3 regions of the Streptomyces griseochromogenes genome follow, and region 2 is predicted to be linked to each of the others. Evidence: riboswitches for the same ligand, from Rfam matches in the RefSeq annotation. Region 2 holds a riboswitch; each other region holds the start of a gene.
The links. Region 2 has a riboswitch for cyclic di-AMP ahead of AVL59_RS43270 (transglycosylase family protein). Riboswitches for the same ligand answer to the same signal wherever they lie in the genome.
Positions count from the first base shown of each region.

Region 1: linked by a shared signal. The riboswitch ahead of AVL59_RS10405 (M23 family metallopeptidase) and the one ahead of AVL59_RS43270 (transglycosylase family protein) in region 2 are both predicted to bind cyclic di-AMP.
Region 3: linked by a shared signal. The riboswitch ahead of AVL59_RS45815 (M23 family metallopeptidase) and the one ahead of AVL59_RS43270 (transglycosylase family protein) in region 2 are both predicted to bind cyclic di-AMP.

Region 1 covers NZ_CP016279.1:2,415,322-2,419,907, reverse strand. The annotation lists gene AVL59_RS10420 (bifunctional acetate--CoA ligase family protein/GNAT family N-acetyltransferase) at 1-771, opposite strand, end outside; gene AVL59_RS10415 (HPr family phosphocarrier protein) at 948-1,229, shown strand; gene AVL59_RS10410 (GntR family transcriptional regulator) at 1,434-2,129, opposite strand; gene AVL59_RS52040 (hypothetical protein) at 2,128-2,295, shown strand; gene AVL59_RS10405 (M23 family metallopeptidase) at 2,328-3,083, opposite strand; cyclic di-AMP (ydaO/yuaA leader) riboswitch at 3,096-3,260, opposite strand; gene AVL59_RS10400 (M16 family metallopeptidase) at 3,483-4,586, opposite strand, start outside.
Region 2 covers NZ_CP016279.1:9,941,559-9,946,144, forward strand. The annotation lists gene AVL59_RS43260 (FtsB family cell division protein) at 1-25, opposite strand, end outside; gene eno (phosphopyruvate hydratase) at 126-1,412, opposite strand; gene AVL59_RS43270 (transglycosylase family protein) at 1,760-2,458, opposite strand; cyclic di-AMP (ydaO/yuaA leader) riboswitch at 2,463-2,635, opposite strand; gene AVL59_RS43275 (LysM peptidoglycan-binding domain-containing protein) at 2,818-3,861, opposite strand; gene AVL59_RS43280 (cytochrome P450 family protein) at 4,030-4,586, opposite strand, start outside.
Region 3 covers NZ_CP016279.1:10,471,736-10,476,321, forward strand. The annotation lists gene AVL59_RS45805 (PrsW family intramembrane metalloprotease) at 1-643, shown strand, start outside; gene AVL59_RS45810 (aldo/keto reductase) at 767-1,711, opposite strand; gene AVL59_RS45815 (M23 family metallopeptidase) at 1,784-2,812, opposite strand; cyclic di-AMP (ydaO/yuaA leader) riboswitch at 2,822-2,988, opposite strand; tRNA gene AVL59_RS45820 (tRNA-Met) at 3,279-3,352, opposite strand; gene AVL59_RS45825 (dihydrofolate reductase family protein) at 3,418-4,548, opposite strand.

The DNA of each region.
Region 1 (4,586 bases), 7.5 Mb from region 2:
GTCCTCGGGGAATGCCTGGTTCACGGCGTGCAGGCTGCCCGTGTAGCCGGCGTCCCGGAGGTTGCCGAGGACGCTGCGCCCCACCCCGCCGGGTGCGCGGCCGACGCCCACGACCGCGACGGAGCCCGGTGCCAGCAGCCGCCGTACCGAGCGGGCCTCGGCGCGTTGCTCCCGCGCGTGCTGCACGGCGACGGAGCGGTCGGTGGGTTCGAGGTCGAACTCCAGGCGTACGACGCCGTCTTCGAAGCTGCGTTGCTGGGTGTACCCGGCGTCCGTGAACACCTTGATCATCTTGGTGTTGGCGGGCAGCACCTCGGCGGCGAAGCGGCGGATGCCGCGCTCGCGCGCGACGGCCGCGATGTGCTCCAGCAGGGCGGAGGCGACCCCGCGGCCCTGGTGGGCGTCCTGGACCAGGAAGGCGACCTCGGCCTCGTCGGCGGGAGCCGAGGCGGGCAGACCGTCGGCGCCGATGCGGTCGTAGCGTACGGTGGCGATGAACTCGCCGCCGATGGTGGCTGCGAGTCCCACCCGGTCCACGAAGTCGTGGTGCGTGAAGCGGTGGACGTCCTTGGCGGACAGTCGCGGGTACGGCGCGAAGAAGCGGTAGTACTTCGACTCGTCGGAGACCTGCTCGTAGAAGCTGATCAGGCGGTCGGCGTCATCAACGGTGATGGGCCGGATGCGCGCGGTACCCCCGTCGCGCAGCACCACGTCCGCCTCCCAGTGGGCGGGGTACTCGTGCCGGTCATGCCGGTCCGCCGGGCTCTGCATGGGCCCCAGAGTACGGCTCGCGTACGACAACGGCGCGAGGCAGTCTGTGGAGGACGGAAGCCGGACCGAGGCCGCGGTCCGGCGACACTCGGGGCGGGACGAAGGACCGCTCCGGGCATGCTTCGCGATATGGGAAACTGGTCTAGACAACCCTGAACAGTGAAGGGCAGCAACACATGGCTGAGCGCCGCGTCAACGTCGGCTGGGCCGAGGGCCTCCATGCCCGACCCGCCTCCATCTTCGTCCGAGCCGCCACGGCCGCAGGCGTCCCGGTGACGATCGCCAAGGCTGACGGCAGCCCCGTCAACGCGGCCTCCATGCTGGCCGTCCTCAGCCTGGGCGCCCAGGGTGGCGAGGAGATCGTCCTCGCCTCCGACGCCGAGGGCGCGGACGCCGCCCTGGACCGTCTGGCCAAGCTGGTCGCCGAAGGCCTCGAGGAGCTGCCCGAGACGGTCTGAGCCGTGCCGTGAAGCCGCGTCGTCCGGAAGGGTGACGCGGCTTCCGCGTTTTCGGCAGGGGACCGGACTGGTTTATCGCAGGCGCGCCGGGTTTATCGCAGGCATGCGAAGGGCGCGCCATCGCGAATGCACGAAACTCGGCGAACGGGGCAACGGGAAATACCTGGCACCCAAATATCCCCCCCTTTGTATACGGTGCCCATGTTAATGCCGCAGGCTCGGCATGTTTACGGCATGTTGCGAGTTCCTCACACGCTCCACCCGGCCACCGCCCAGGGAGGCCCGCAACCGGTGCACGGCCGTCGCACGCTCGACGTGATGCGACGCGATCACCCGCGCGCGCTCGCCGTCGCCCCGCGCCACCGCGTCCACGATGGCGCCGTGCTCCGCCCAGGACTCCACGGGGTTCGCCGGGGCGTCCACCGTGTACATCCAGGCGATCTTGTGCCGCAGCTGGGTGAGCGTCGAGCTCAGCGAATGGCTGCCGGAGGCCTGCGCGAGCGTCTCGTGGAACCAGCCCCCCAGGGAGCGCAGATCCTCGCTGCTGCCCCGCCTGGCCCGCTCCTGGCCCAGCCTGACCAGGCCGCGCAGCACCTTCAGATGGGCCTCGGTGCGCCGCTGGGCGGCCCGGAGGGCGCCGAGGGGCTCCAGCAGCACGCGCATCTCCAGCAGGTCCGCGGCCTCCTGCTCGGTCGGTTCGGCCACGCACGCGCCCGCGTGCCGGCGGGTCACCACGAAGCCCTCCGCCTCCAGGGTGCGCAGAGCCTCACGGACGGGGACGCGCGAGACCCCGTAGCGGCGGGCCAGTACTTCCTCGGTCAGGCGGCCGCCGCGCTCGTGGACACCCGCGACGATGTCGTCCCGGATCGCCGTGCATACCGAGTGCGCCGGAATACGCATGACCGACCTCCGCATTAATCCCCGTGAAACGTCGACGATGGACGTGTGTTCCGTGACTCTATTGCAATCGGCCGGAATTTCCGACGGCGGGCCGGAATCCATGGATATTTTTTGGACAGCGGATGATGCGGGCTCGGTGAGAAACGACGAAAGCCCCGGCGTGTGAGCCGGGGCTTTCGGATGTCGTGCGTGCGGTCGTCAGACGTTCACGCCGTGCCCACGGAGGTAGGCGACGGGGTCGACGTCCGAGCCGTACTCGGGGGTCGTACGGGCCTCGAAGTGCAGATGCGGTCCGGTGACGTTGCCGGTCGCGCCGGACAGGCCGATCTGCTGGCCCGGGGTGACCTTCTGGCCCACGGTGACACCGATGGACGACAGATGGCCGTACTGGGTGTACATGCCGTCCGCCATCCGGATCACTATCTGGTTGCCGTACGCCCCGCCCCAGCCGGTGGAGACGACGGTGCCGGAGCCGACCGCGTGAACGGTCGTGCCGCTGGCCGCGTGGAAGTCGATGCCGGTGTGGGAGCCGGAGGACCACAGGGAGCTGCTGGCCTTGTAGCCGGTGGAGACGTACGAGTTCGCGATCGGGGCGACGAAGGCGTTCAGGCGCTTGCGCTCGGCCTCGCGGGCGGCGCGCGCCCGCGCCTCGCGGTCCTTCCTGACCTTTGCGGCGGCCTCCTTGGCCGCGGCTTCCTCGGCCGCCTTCTGCTCGGCGGCCTCCTTCTGCGCGGAGGCCTGCTCGTCGATCTGGTGGGCGAGCGTGTCGCTCACGGCGATGACCGGGGTGAGGCCGGTCTGCTCGGCGGAGTCGTCCGCGGCGAGCGCCGGGGTGGCCGCGAGGGTGCCGACGACACCGGTACTGGTGAGGGCCGCGATACCGGCCGCCTGAGCGGTGGTGCGCTTGGCCCGGCCGGGCTTGCGATGCTTCCCGGTGGCGCACATGAACGCCATGAAGTGGCTGGTCCTTTCCTTCCCTCTCGCCTACCGGGTTAGCTGACGGGTTCGGAGCAGGAAGGTCTCCTACGGACCCCCTCGCTCGCGCGCGGGCGTCCGATTCACCCCAGGGACTGCGGTTGGGTCCCCGGCTCCCCTGGCTCGCGCCGTACGGGGACTCGGCGATGACTGTCCGGTGCCGCGGGCGCGGCGCACTGCCTGACGGACAGCCCGGAAGACGCTAAAGGGCCCGGCTTTCGATCCTCAAACGGATCCGGGCTTTTGTAGCGCATCCCACAGGCCAGACGGGCAGCCTCTGCCCAATTCGGACATCTGGTGAAGGGTGATGCACGGCAAGAGGCCCTGACGATCCGTCGGTCGTCAGGGCCCCCACGCGCGCGTCGCGCCGTCCGGTCGCTACTCGGCCGCCACGACGCTGACTTCGCCGATGCCGAGCGCCTCCACCGGCGCCTTGATCTGCTCCGCGTCACCGACGAGGACGGTCACCAGGCGGTCCACCGGGAAGGCGTTGATGACCGCCGCGGTGGCCTCCACGGTGCCGGTGGCGGCGAGCTGCTGATACAGCGTCGCCTGGAAGTCGTCGGGCAGGTGCTGCTCGACCTGGTCCGCCAGGGTGCCGGCGACGGCCGCGGCGGTCTCGTACTTCAGCGGCGCCACCCCGACGAGGTTCTGCACGGCGACGTCGCGCTCGGCGTCGGTCAGGCCGTCGGCCGCGAGGGTGCGCAGCACCGTCCACAGGTCCTGGAGCGCGGGACCGGTGTTCGTGGTGTCGACGGAGCCGCTGATGGCGAGCATCGCGGCGCCCGTGCCCTCCGAGGCTGAGCGGAGGACCTGCCCGAAGGCGCGCACGCCGTAGGTGTAGCCCTTCTCCTCGCGCAGGACGCGGTCCAGGCGGGAGGTGAGGGTGCCGCCGAGGCAGTACGTGCCGAGCACCTGGGCGGGCCACACCCGGTCGTGCCGGTCGGGGCCGATCCGGCCGATGAGCAGCTGCGTCTGGACGGCGCCGGGCCGGTCGACGATGACGACGCGGCCGGTGTCGTCGGCCGTCACCGGTGGCACGGGCCGCGGCTGGCCCGGGGTGCCGGTCCAGGCGCCCAGGGAGTCGGCGAGGAGCTCGTCCAGGTCGGTGCCGGTGAGGTCGCCGACCACCACCACGGTGGCCGTGGCGGGCCGCACATGGCGGTCGTAGAAGGCGCGTACGGCCGCCGCGTCGATCTTCTCGACCGTGTCCTCGGTGCCCTGGCGCGGGCGCGACATGCGCGAGGTCGCCGGGAACAGCTCCTTGGAGAGTTCCATGGCGGCCCGGCGGGAGGGGTTGGCCAGCTCGTGCGGGATCTCGTCCAGGCGGTTGCGGACCAGCCGCTCGACCTCGCTCTCGGCGAACGCGGGCGCGCGCAGCGCGTCGGCGAGCAGGCCGAGACCCTTGGCCAGGCGGGAGACCGGGACCTCCAGGCTGATACGGACGCCGGGGTGGTCGGCGTGCGCGTCGAGCGTGGCACC
Region 2 (4,586 bases):
ACCGGTCCCGGTCCTTCACGGCCATGTTCCCCGCCTCCCGTTCCACGCGCGTACGTCCCCGCACACGGTACGGGACCGAGTACGGGGACGTACGTACGACTGGCTAGGCCTTACGCCAGGTTGGGTCAGCCCTTGAAGCGGGGAAACGCGCTGCGGCCGGCGTACACCGCCGCGTCGTCGAGGATCTCCTCGATGCGCAGCAGCTGGTTGTACTTGGCGACGCGCTCGGAGCGGGCCGGGGCGCCGGTCTTGATCTGGCCGCAGTTGGTGGCGACGGCCAGGTCGGCGATGGTGACGTCCTCGGTCTCGCCGGAGCGGTGGGACATCATGCACTTGAAGCCGCTGCGCTGGGCCAGCTCGACGGCGTCCAGGGTCTCGGTCAGCGAGCCGATCTGGTTCACCTTCACGAGCAGCGCGTTGGCGGCGCCGTCCTCGATGCCGCGGGCCAGGCGCTCCGGGTTGGTGACGAACAGGTCGTCGCCGACCAGCTGGACCTTGTCGCCGAGCTTGTCGGTGATGACCTTCCAGCCGGCCCAGTCGTCCTCGAACAGCGGGTCCTCGATGGAGACGAGCGGGTAGGCCGCGACGAGCTCCTCGTAGTACTCCGTCATCTCGGCGGCGGAGCGCTCCTTGCCCTCGAAGAGGTACTTGCCGTCCTTGTAGAACTCGGAGGCGGCGACGTCGAGCGCGAGGGCGATCTGCTGGCCGGGGGCGTAGCCGGCCTCCTTGACGGCCTCGAGGATGAGGTCGAGGGCCTCGCGGTTGGAGCCGAGGTTCGGGGCGAAGCCGCCCTCGTCGCCGAGTCCGGTGGACAGGCCCTTGTTCTTCAGGACCTTCTTCAGCGTGTGGTAGACCTCGGTGCCCCAGCGCAGGGCCTCGGAGAAGGACTCCGCGCCGATCGGGGCGATCATGAACTCCTGGATGTCCACGTTGGAGTCGGCGTGCGAGCCGCCGTTCAGGATGTTCATCATCGGCACCGGCAGCAGGTGCGCGTTCGGGCCGCCCAGGTAGCGGAAGAGCGGGAGGTCGCTGGCCTCGGAGGCGGCGTGGGCGACGGCGAGGGAGACACCGAGGATGGCGTTGGCGCCGAGGGAGCCCTTGTTGTCGGTGGCGTCCAGGTCGAACATGGCCTGGTCGATCAGGCGCTGCTCGGTGGCGTCGTAGCCGACCAGCTCCGGGCCGATCTGCTCGATGACGGCGAGGACGGCCTTCTCGACGCCCTTGCCCTGGTAGCGGTTGGGGTCACCGTCGCGCAGCTCGATGGCCTCGAAGGCGCCGGTGGAGGCGCCGGACGGAACGGCGGCACGACCCGTGCTGCCGTCGTCGAGGCCGACCTCGACCTCGACCGTGGGGTTGCCTCGGGAGTCCAGGATTTCCCGGGCTACGACGACGTCGATGGACGGCACGAGCATCTCCTTCGTGGATGTGACGCTGGTAGTGCGGGGCTGGTGTGCCTTGCGACTAGAGCCTAACCGTCCCGGGGGCGTCGGCCACCGACCGACCGTCCCGTGGACACGCCGACGGTACCTTTTGTTCTCGTGCGAAACAAAGAGGCTTCCGGATGAGACCCGGCCGAACAGTGGGGAAACACAGGGCGGGAGCGGCGGGGCCGGAAGCGAAAACAGCCCCGTCCCGGCGCGTACGGGGGAACACGCGCCGGGACGGGGAGCCCGTGGGGACGGGGGGGATGACCCTCACGAGGCCTTCAGCGTGGGGGACGGCCTTGTGAGAGCGCTGTGGCTGCGGTGGGAACCAGGTGTCACTTCAGGTGCAGCTGCTGGCCCGGGTAGATGAGGTTGGCGTCCTCGACGATGTCCTTGTTCAGCTCGAACAGCTTCTGCCAGCCGCCCTTGACGTGGTGCTTCTCGGCGATGGAGCTGAGGGTGTCGCCCTTGACGACCTTGTACTCGCCGTCGCCCTTCTTGACCTTCTTGCCGGTCGGGGTGGTGACGGTCTTGCTCTTCGCCGGGGCCGTGCGCTCGGTGGAGCGGGTGGCGGCCTGCGTGTCGGTGGAGCGGGTGCTGGGCGCGGTGGTCTTCGCCGGGGCGCTCTTCGACGTGGTGGTGGGCGCGGAGCCGTTGTACGGGGTGCTGGACAGGCCCGTGCCGCACACCGGCCAGGCGCCCTTGCCCTGGGCGGCGAGGACCTTCTCGGCGACCGTGATCTGCTGCGCCTTGGTGGCCTGGTTGGCCTGCGCGGCGTAGGCGGTGCCGCCGTACGCGGCCCAGGTGGAGGCGGAGAACTGCAGGCCGCCGTAGTAGCCGTTGCCGGTGTTGATGGACCAGTTGCCGCCGGACTCACACTGGGCGACCGCGTCCCACTCCGAGGTGGTGGCGGCGGAGGCGTTGCCGGCCGCCATCAGCGGGGCGGCGACGACGGCACCGGTGACACCGGCCAGCGCGATGGCCCGGGTGGCCTTGGACGGACGACGGTGCTTGCCCTTGCCGGAAAACAGCATGGATCGATCCCCTCACCGACGCCTGCGAGGTGAGCTGTCGGGTTCGGGCCGGTTGAGTTGCCCGGCCGCACCTCCCGAAGAGGCACGGCTTCACCCCCAGCCGGTTCCAGCAGCCTCAACTGCCGGGCCCGGCACTTACCTTGGGTCCCCCGCTCCTGCCTACGGCGCATGACGCGACGACTGTTCCCGGGCGATCGCTGGCAGGACTCGGCGTTGCGATGGCCGGGGCTCGTGGTGACGAGCGGCCTCGACCGTAGACATGCGCTCGGCGGAATTTCAAAGACGATCAGGGCTTCTGAGACTCATCCCACACTTTCACCAAACCGGACATTAGCCGTGAAGCAGGGCGTCAACTCCCGCTATTTTCCACCGTTTTCCGTACCGACATCCAGGGTCTGACCGGGAGCGATCTGGTTCGCGTCGGCGCCGATGGCCTTCTTGTTCTCGGCGTAGAGCGCGCGCCATCCGCCGTCGACGTCAAGGGAGTCGGCGATGGAGCAGAGGGTGTCTCCCTCGCGGACGGTGTAGGTGCCGGCGTCACGGGAGGCGTGACGGCCGGACGGAGCGGCACTCTGACCGTTCGCCGCGGTTTCGTCCGCACTGCCACCACGGTGACGTCCGCCACTGCTGAGGGCGCCGGTGTCGACCAGGCTCCAAGAGCCGCCGGTCTGATTGGAATTGTCCGAGTCTTCCCTTGCGGGGTCCGCGGTGGGGGACTCGCTGCCCTGCTCGCTCCCGGGGTCAGGACGAGAGGATTTGTCGGACTTAGGCGTATCGGCACCCTTGCGCTTGCCCTCGCCGCTCTCCTTCCCCTTCTCCTTGCCCTTCTCGGAGCCGGTGTCCTTGCTCTCACTCGGGGACGGCTTGACCTTCTCACCCTTGGACGAGTCGGACGAAGACGGCGAATCAGGAAGTCCGGACGAGTCGGAATTATCTCCAGATTCTGACGGCCCATCGGCTCCTTGGGAGTCGCCTTCCTGCGACGAGCCGGAACCGCCGACGCCCGTGTCGACGTCCACGGAGCCGGAGTTGGAGGTCAGACCGGAGAGGAGGGCACAGGTGGCCCAGGGGGTGGTGCCCTGGTCGTCGAGGATCTTCTCGGCGACGGCGATCTGCTGCGAACGGCTCGCCTGGTCGGCACTGGAGGCATACGCGGTGCCGCCGTACTTGTCCCAGTCGTCCTGGGATATCTGCAGGCCGCCGAAGTACCCGTTGCCGGTGTCCGCGCTCCAGGAGCCACCGCTCTCGCACTCGGCCACCTTGTCCCATGTGGTGCCGTCCGCCGCACTGGCGCTCGCGGCACCGAGCAACGGGATGGCGATGGCGGAGCCGGTCACTCCGGCCGCGACGAGGAGGGCCGGGGCCTGACGGGGGCGACGGTGACGGCCGTTCCCGGAGAGCATGCGGATGCCTTTCGTGCGACAACGGGGACCGCGCGGCGGATGGAACTCGGAGCGCCACGCTGATGGGTGAACGTATAGGCAGACGATCACTTGTCACAAGTTAATGCCGCGCAGATCACGTGAAGATCACGGTATTGAACGTCGGACGGTTCGCCTCGGCCGGTGTGTTCAGGGGGCGGGCGTGAACTCCACGGGGAGTGTGCGCAGGCCGCGCATGATGAGCCCGCCACGCCAGCGCAGCTCGGCCGGATCGGCCGCGAGCCGCAGATCGGGGAGCCGGGTCAGGAGGGTGGCGAGAGCGGCCTGGCCCTCCAGCCGGGCGAGGGGGGCGCCCAGGCAGTAGTGGATGCCGTGGCCGTAGCCGAGGTGCTGGTTGTCCCGGCGGGACAGGTCCAGCACGTCCGGGTCGGCGAACCGCTCCGGGTCCCGGTCGGCGGCGGCGAGCACGACGAGCACCGGGTCGCCGGCGGCGATGTCCTGCCCGCCGATGGTGAGCGGCCGGGTGGCGAACCGCCAGGTCGCCAGCTCCACCGGGCCGTCGTAGCGCAGGAGTTCCTCGACTCCGGTCTCCAGGAGGTCCTTCTCCCCGGCGGCCAGGGAGGTCTGCAGGCGGTGGCGCTGCTCGGGGTGGGTGAGCAGGGCGTAGGTGCCGTTGCCGATGAGGTTGACGGTCGTCTCGAAGCCGGCGAACAGGAGGATGAAGGCCATGGCGGCGGCTTCGTTCT
Region 3 (4,586 bases), 530 kb from region 2:
CGCGCACCCCCTGTTCACCGTGCTCACCGGCATCGGCTTCGGCATCGCCGCGCTCGGTGCCGAACGGCAGCACGTCCGGCGTGTCCTGGTCCCGCTCGGCGGGCTGCTGCTCGCGATGAGCATGCATGCCTTCTGGAACGGCTCCTCGTCCTTCGGCGAGTACGGCTTCTTCGCCGTCTACGGCGTCTTCATGGTGCCCTCGTTCGGGCTGCTGACCTGGCTGGCGGTCTGGACGCGGCAACGGGAGCTGCGGACCGTACGGGAGGAGCTGCCCGCGTATGTGTACGCCGGGTGGCTGGGGCCCGCCGAGCCGTTCGTGCTCGGGTCGATGCGGGCGCGGCGGATGGCCAGGGACCACGCCCGGCAGCACTTCGGGGGGCGGCCCGCGGCCCGGGCCGTCGCGCAGTACGAGGCCTACGCCACCTCGCTGGCGTTCCTGCGGCAGCGGGGCCGGCGCGGGCGGGCCGGGGCCGACTTCGCCGTACGGGAGCGGGAGTTGCTCGCCGAGCTGTGGAGGCGGAAGGAGGTGGCCCGGCCGGCGTTGGAGTACGCGGCACGGGCATCCGCTCCGGCGCCGGTGTTCTGGGCGCCGTACGGGTATCCGGCGATGCCGCATCCCGCGTACAACCCGTATCGGTCGTAGCCGTCCGGGCTGCGGAGAGTTCGGCACCTCCCCCACTGCCTCAAGGGCGTGGGGGACCCCCCCCCGGCGCACGCCGTCGTGTCTGTCCGTCGTGTCTGTGCGCCGTCGCGACGGACAGCAGGTTCAGGCGGAAGCCTGGGTCAAGCGGTCCAGTTCCTCCTGGGTCAGCCGCAGCTCCGCCACCCCCAGCAGCGCCGGCAGCTGCTCCACCGTCCGGGCCGAGGCGATCGGGGCCGCCACCGTCGGCCGGGCGGCCAGCCAGGCGAGGGCGACCGTGGCCACGGAGGCCTCGTGGGCGGTGGCGATCTCGTCGAGGGCCGCGAGCACCTTCTGGCCGCGCTCGGACTCCAGGTGCCTGGCGGCCGAGCCGGCGCGGGCGCTGTCGACCCTCGTGCCGGGGCGGTACTTGCCGGTGAGGAACCCGGAGGCCAGGGCGTAGTACGGGACCGCCGCGACGCCCGCACGGGCGGCGAGGTCCTGCAGCGGGCCCTCGTAGGTGTCACGGGAGACGAGGTTGTAGTGGGGCTGGAGGGCCACATAGCGGGCCAGGCCCTCGCGCTCGGAGAAGTCGAGGGAGGCCGCGAGCCGCTCCGCGCCGATGTTGGAGGCGGCGATGTGCCGTACCTTGCCCGCCCTCACCAGTTCGTCGAGGGCGCCGATGATCTCCTCGACGGGCACGTCGGGCTTGTCGTAGTGGGTGTAGTAGAGGTCGATGTAGTCGGTGCCCAGACGACGCAGGGACGCGTCGGCGGCCGCCTTGATGTTGGCCGCGGACAGGCCCTGGTAATCCGGGTGCTGGCTGACCTTGGTCGCGATGACGACGTCCGAACGGTTGCCGCGGGACGCGAGCCACTTACCGATGATCGTCTCGGACTCTCCGCCCTTGTTGCCCTCGATCCACGCCGAGTAGGAGTCGGCGGTGTCGATGAAGTTGCCGCCGGCGGCCGTGTAGGCGTCGAGGACGGCGAAGGAGGTCTCGTCGTCCGCGGTCCAGCCGAAGACGTTGCCGCCGAGAGCGAGCGGGAAGACCTCGAGGTCGGAGGAACCGAGTTTGCGCAGAGAAGTCATGCTTCATGCCAACACCGGCGGTGGGTGATCACATTCCGCCGCCGGTGCCGCATTCCCGTGCCGAGAGACCCGTCAGGGGGTGAGGCCCTTGCCCCGCAGCCACGCCATCGGGTCGATGCCGGTGGACTGGCCGTTCGGGTGGACCTCCAGGTGGAGGTGCGGGCCGGTGACGTTGCCGGTGGCGCCGATGCGGCCGATGACGTCACCGGTGCTGACCTTCTGGCCGACGGAGACGCCGATCGAGGACTGGTGGCAGAACCACAGCTCGGTGCCGTCGTCCAGGGTGAGGACGGTGCGGTAACCGTAGGCGCCGGCCCAGCCCGCCTCGGTGATGGTGCCGCTGTGGATGGCCTTGATGAGGGTGCCCGTGGGGGCGGCGAAGTCGAGGCCGGTGTGGTAGCCGGAGGACCACATCGAGCCGGGCTGGCCGAAGGTGCCGGTGATCGTGTACGAGACGACCGGCAGCTTGTACTGCTTGGCCAGCTCGGCCAGGCGCTCTTCCTCGGCCTTCTTCTTCGCGGCGGCCTCGGCCTTCTCCTTGGCGTCGGCGGCCTTGGCGGCGGCCGCCTTCTGCGCCTTGGCGGCCGCGTCGGCGGCCTGCTTCTCGGCGGTGGCCAGGGCGGCCGCGGTGGCCTTGCTGTCGGCCTTGCTCTGCTGCTGCTCGGCCTGCGCCATGATCCGGTTGCGCAGGGCCTCGCCGGCGTTGCCGTCCTGGTCGCTGTCGGCGGAGGTCACACCGACGTTGCTGAGCGCGGCCTTGGGAGCGTCGGAGGCGGAGGAGCCGTCGTCGAACAGGGAGCCGACGGAGCCCAGGTCCGGCATCGAGAGGGACACCGGCGGCTTGCCGGTGTGGGCGCTGGCCATGCCGCCCGCGCCGACGGCGGCTATGACACCGACGCCGAGGACGGTGGAGCTGCGGGCGAGTCCGCCGCGCTGCTTGGCGACGCGGTGCCGGCCGCGTACCGGGCGGATGGACTCCTCGGTGGGGTTCCACTCCTCCCAGGGGCCCTCGTCGGTGCGGTAGTCGCCGTAGCCGAAGGTCTCGGACTCACGCTGAGCCGGCATGAACGGGGCTTCTGGGGCAGGCCGGTTGGACGCCACGCGGGCGTACTCCTTTCCTTCCTCCGCCTACCGGGTTAGCTGACGGGTTCGGAGCAGGAAGGTCTCCTACGCGCGTATACCGGTCGTGGATTCAAGCGGTTCACGACGGCATCCGCGCGATTCACCCCAAGGTGGTGGTTCCCCGGTTCCCTCACGGGATTCGGCGCGTGCGCACGGAGCCGCCTCGGGTGACGGCTGGGACGACCGCGCTGCGTTATCGAACGTTAATAGACCCCGAGGCCAGATTCCAAGCCGTTCGGCTTGATCATTAACGGAATTCAGGGCGGACGTACACGTCACGACCGGCGGAAATCGGGCGAGTTGGCCGACGTTCAGGAGTCACAGCGGTTTTGATGGTGACTCAGATGTTATGCGGAGGGCTTCCGTCCGGTCACCGTGGGTGAGGATGGCCGGGCAAACACTCAGGGCCGGAATCCATTGCTGGATTCCGGCCCTGAGCCTTCAGTAGCGGGGACAGGATTTGAACCTGCGACCTCTGGGTTATGAGCCCAGCGAGCTACCGAGCTGCTCCACCCCGCGTCGTTGTGTCTCAAGCATACGTCATCCGCAGGACACGATGCACACGGGTTTCCGTGAGGCTCCGTTCAGGGCAGCAGGTGCGCGTTCGGCGCCTTCGCCCGGCCCTCGTGTTCCGGCAGCAGTACGACGTCCACGCCCGCGGTCAGCAGCACCCCGCTCCCGTCGGCCGCCGCGACGAACGTGTCCGGCTCCCGCCAGGCCGTGACCACCCGGCCGACCCCCGCCCGCAGGATCAGCTCGGCACACGGCGCGGGGCGGGAGGCGCGGCGGGAGCAGGGCTCCAGGCTGCTGTAGACGGTCGCGCCGGGCAGGCGCGGGTCGGCGGGGTCGATCTTCGCGAGGGCCGCCTCCTCCGCGTGCACCACGGGATCACCCCCTTCGCGCGAGTGGCCGCGCGCCAGCTCCGTGCCGTCGGCGGCGACCACCACCGCGCCGACGCTGAACGCCGTCCCGGAGGGAGGGCACAGGGCGGCCAGGTCGCAGGCGGTGCGCAGCCAGTGGTGGTCGGCGGCGGCCACCGGGCCGGCGCCCGGCGCGGTGGGCTCGTAGCGCATCAGCACGACGTCCTCGATCCGGCGGGTCTCGATGAGCCGGAGCCGGCCGCCCTGGTACGCCCCCGGGCCGAACAGACGCGGTGCCGCCGGGTCGCCGACGAACAGGGGGGCGAGGACGAGCTGGAGCTCGTCGGCGAGCCCCTGCTGGAGGAGCTGGGTGTGGACGGTTCCGCCGCCCTCGACCATCAGGCGCCGTACGCCGCGCACGTCGTGCAGGTGTGCCAGCAGGGCGCGCCAGTCGAGGCCGGGGCCGAGGGAGACCACGTCGGCGGTCCGGCCGAGGACGCGGGACGCCCGCTCGGCGCCCTCGCCCGTCGTGTACACGAGCTTCTCGCCGCCCGTGTGCCAGAAGTTCGCGGCCGGGTCCAGGTCGCCGGTGGCGGTGACGGTGACCTTCAGCGGGTACGCGGGCCTGCCCTCGGCCGTGCGGGCCGCGCGGCGCTCGGGGGAGTTCACCAGCAGGCGCGGGTTGTCGGCGCGGATGGTGCCGGCGCCGATCAGGATGGCGTCGACCGAGGCCCGTACCTCGTCGACCCGGTCGAAGTCGGCCGGGCTGGAGAGCAGGAGTCGTTCGGGACCGGTGTCGTCCAGGCAGCCGTCGAGGGAGACGGCGGCGGAGAGCAGGACGTACGGGTACGGCATCGGCGCGGTCTCCCTGGCGAGCGGTCGCGGTCTTGGTT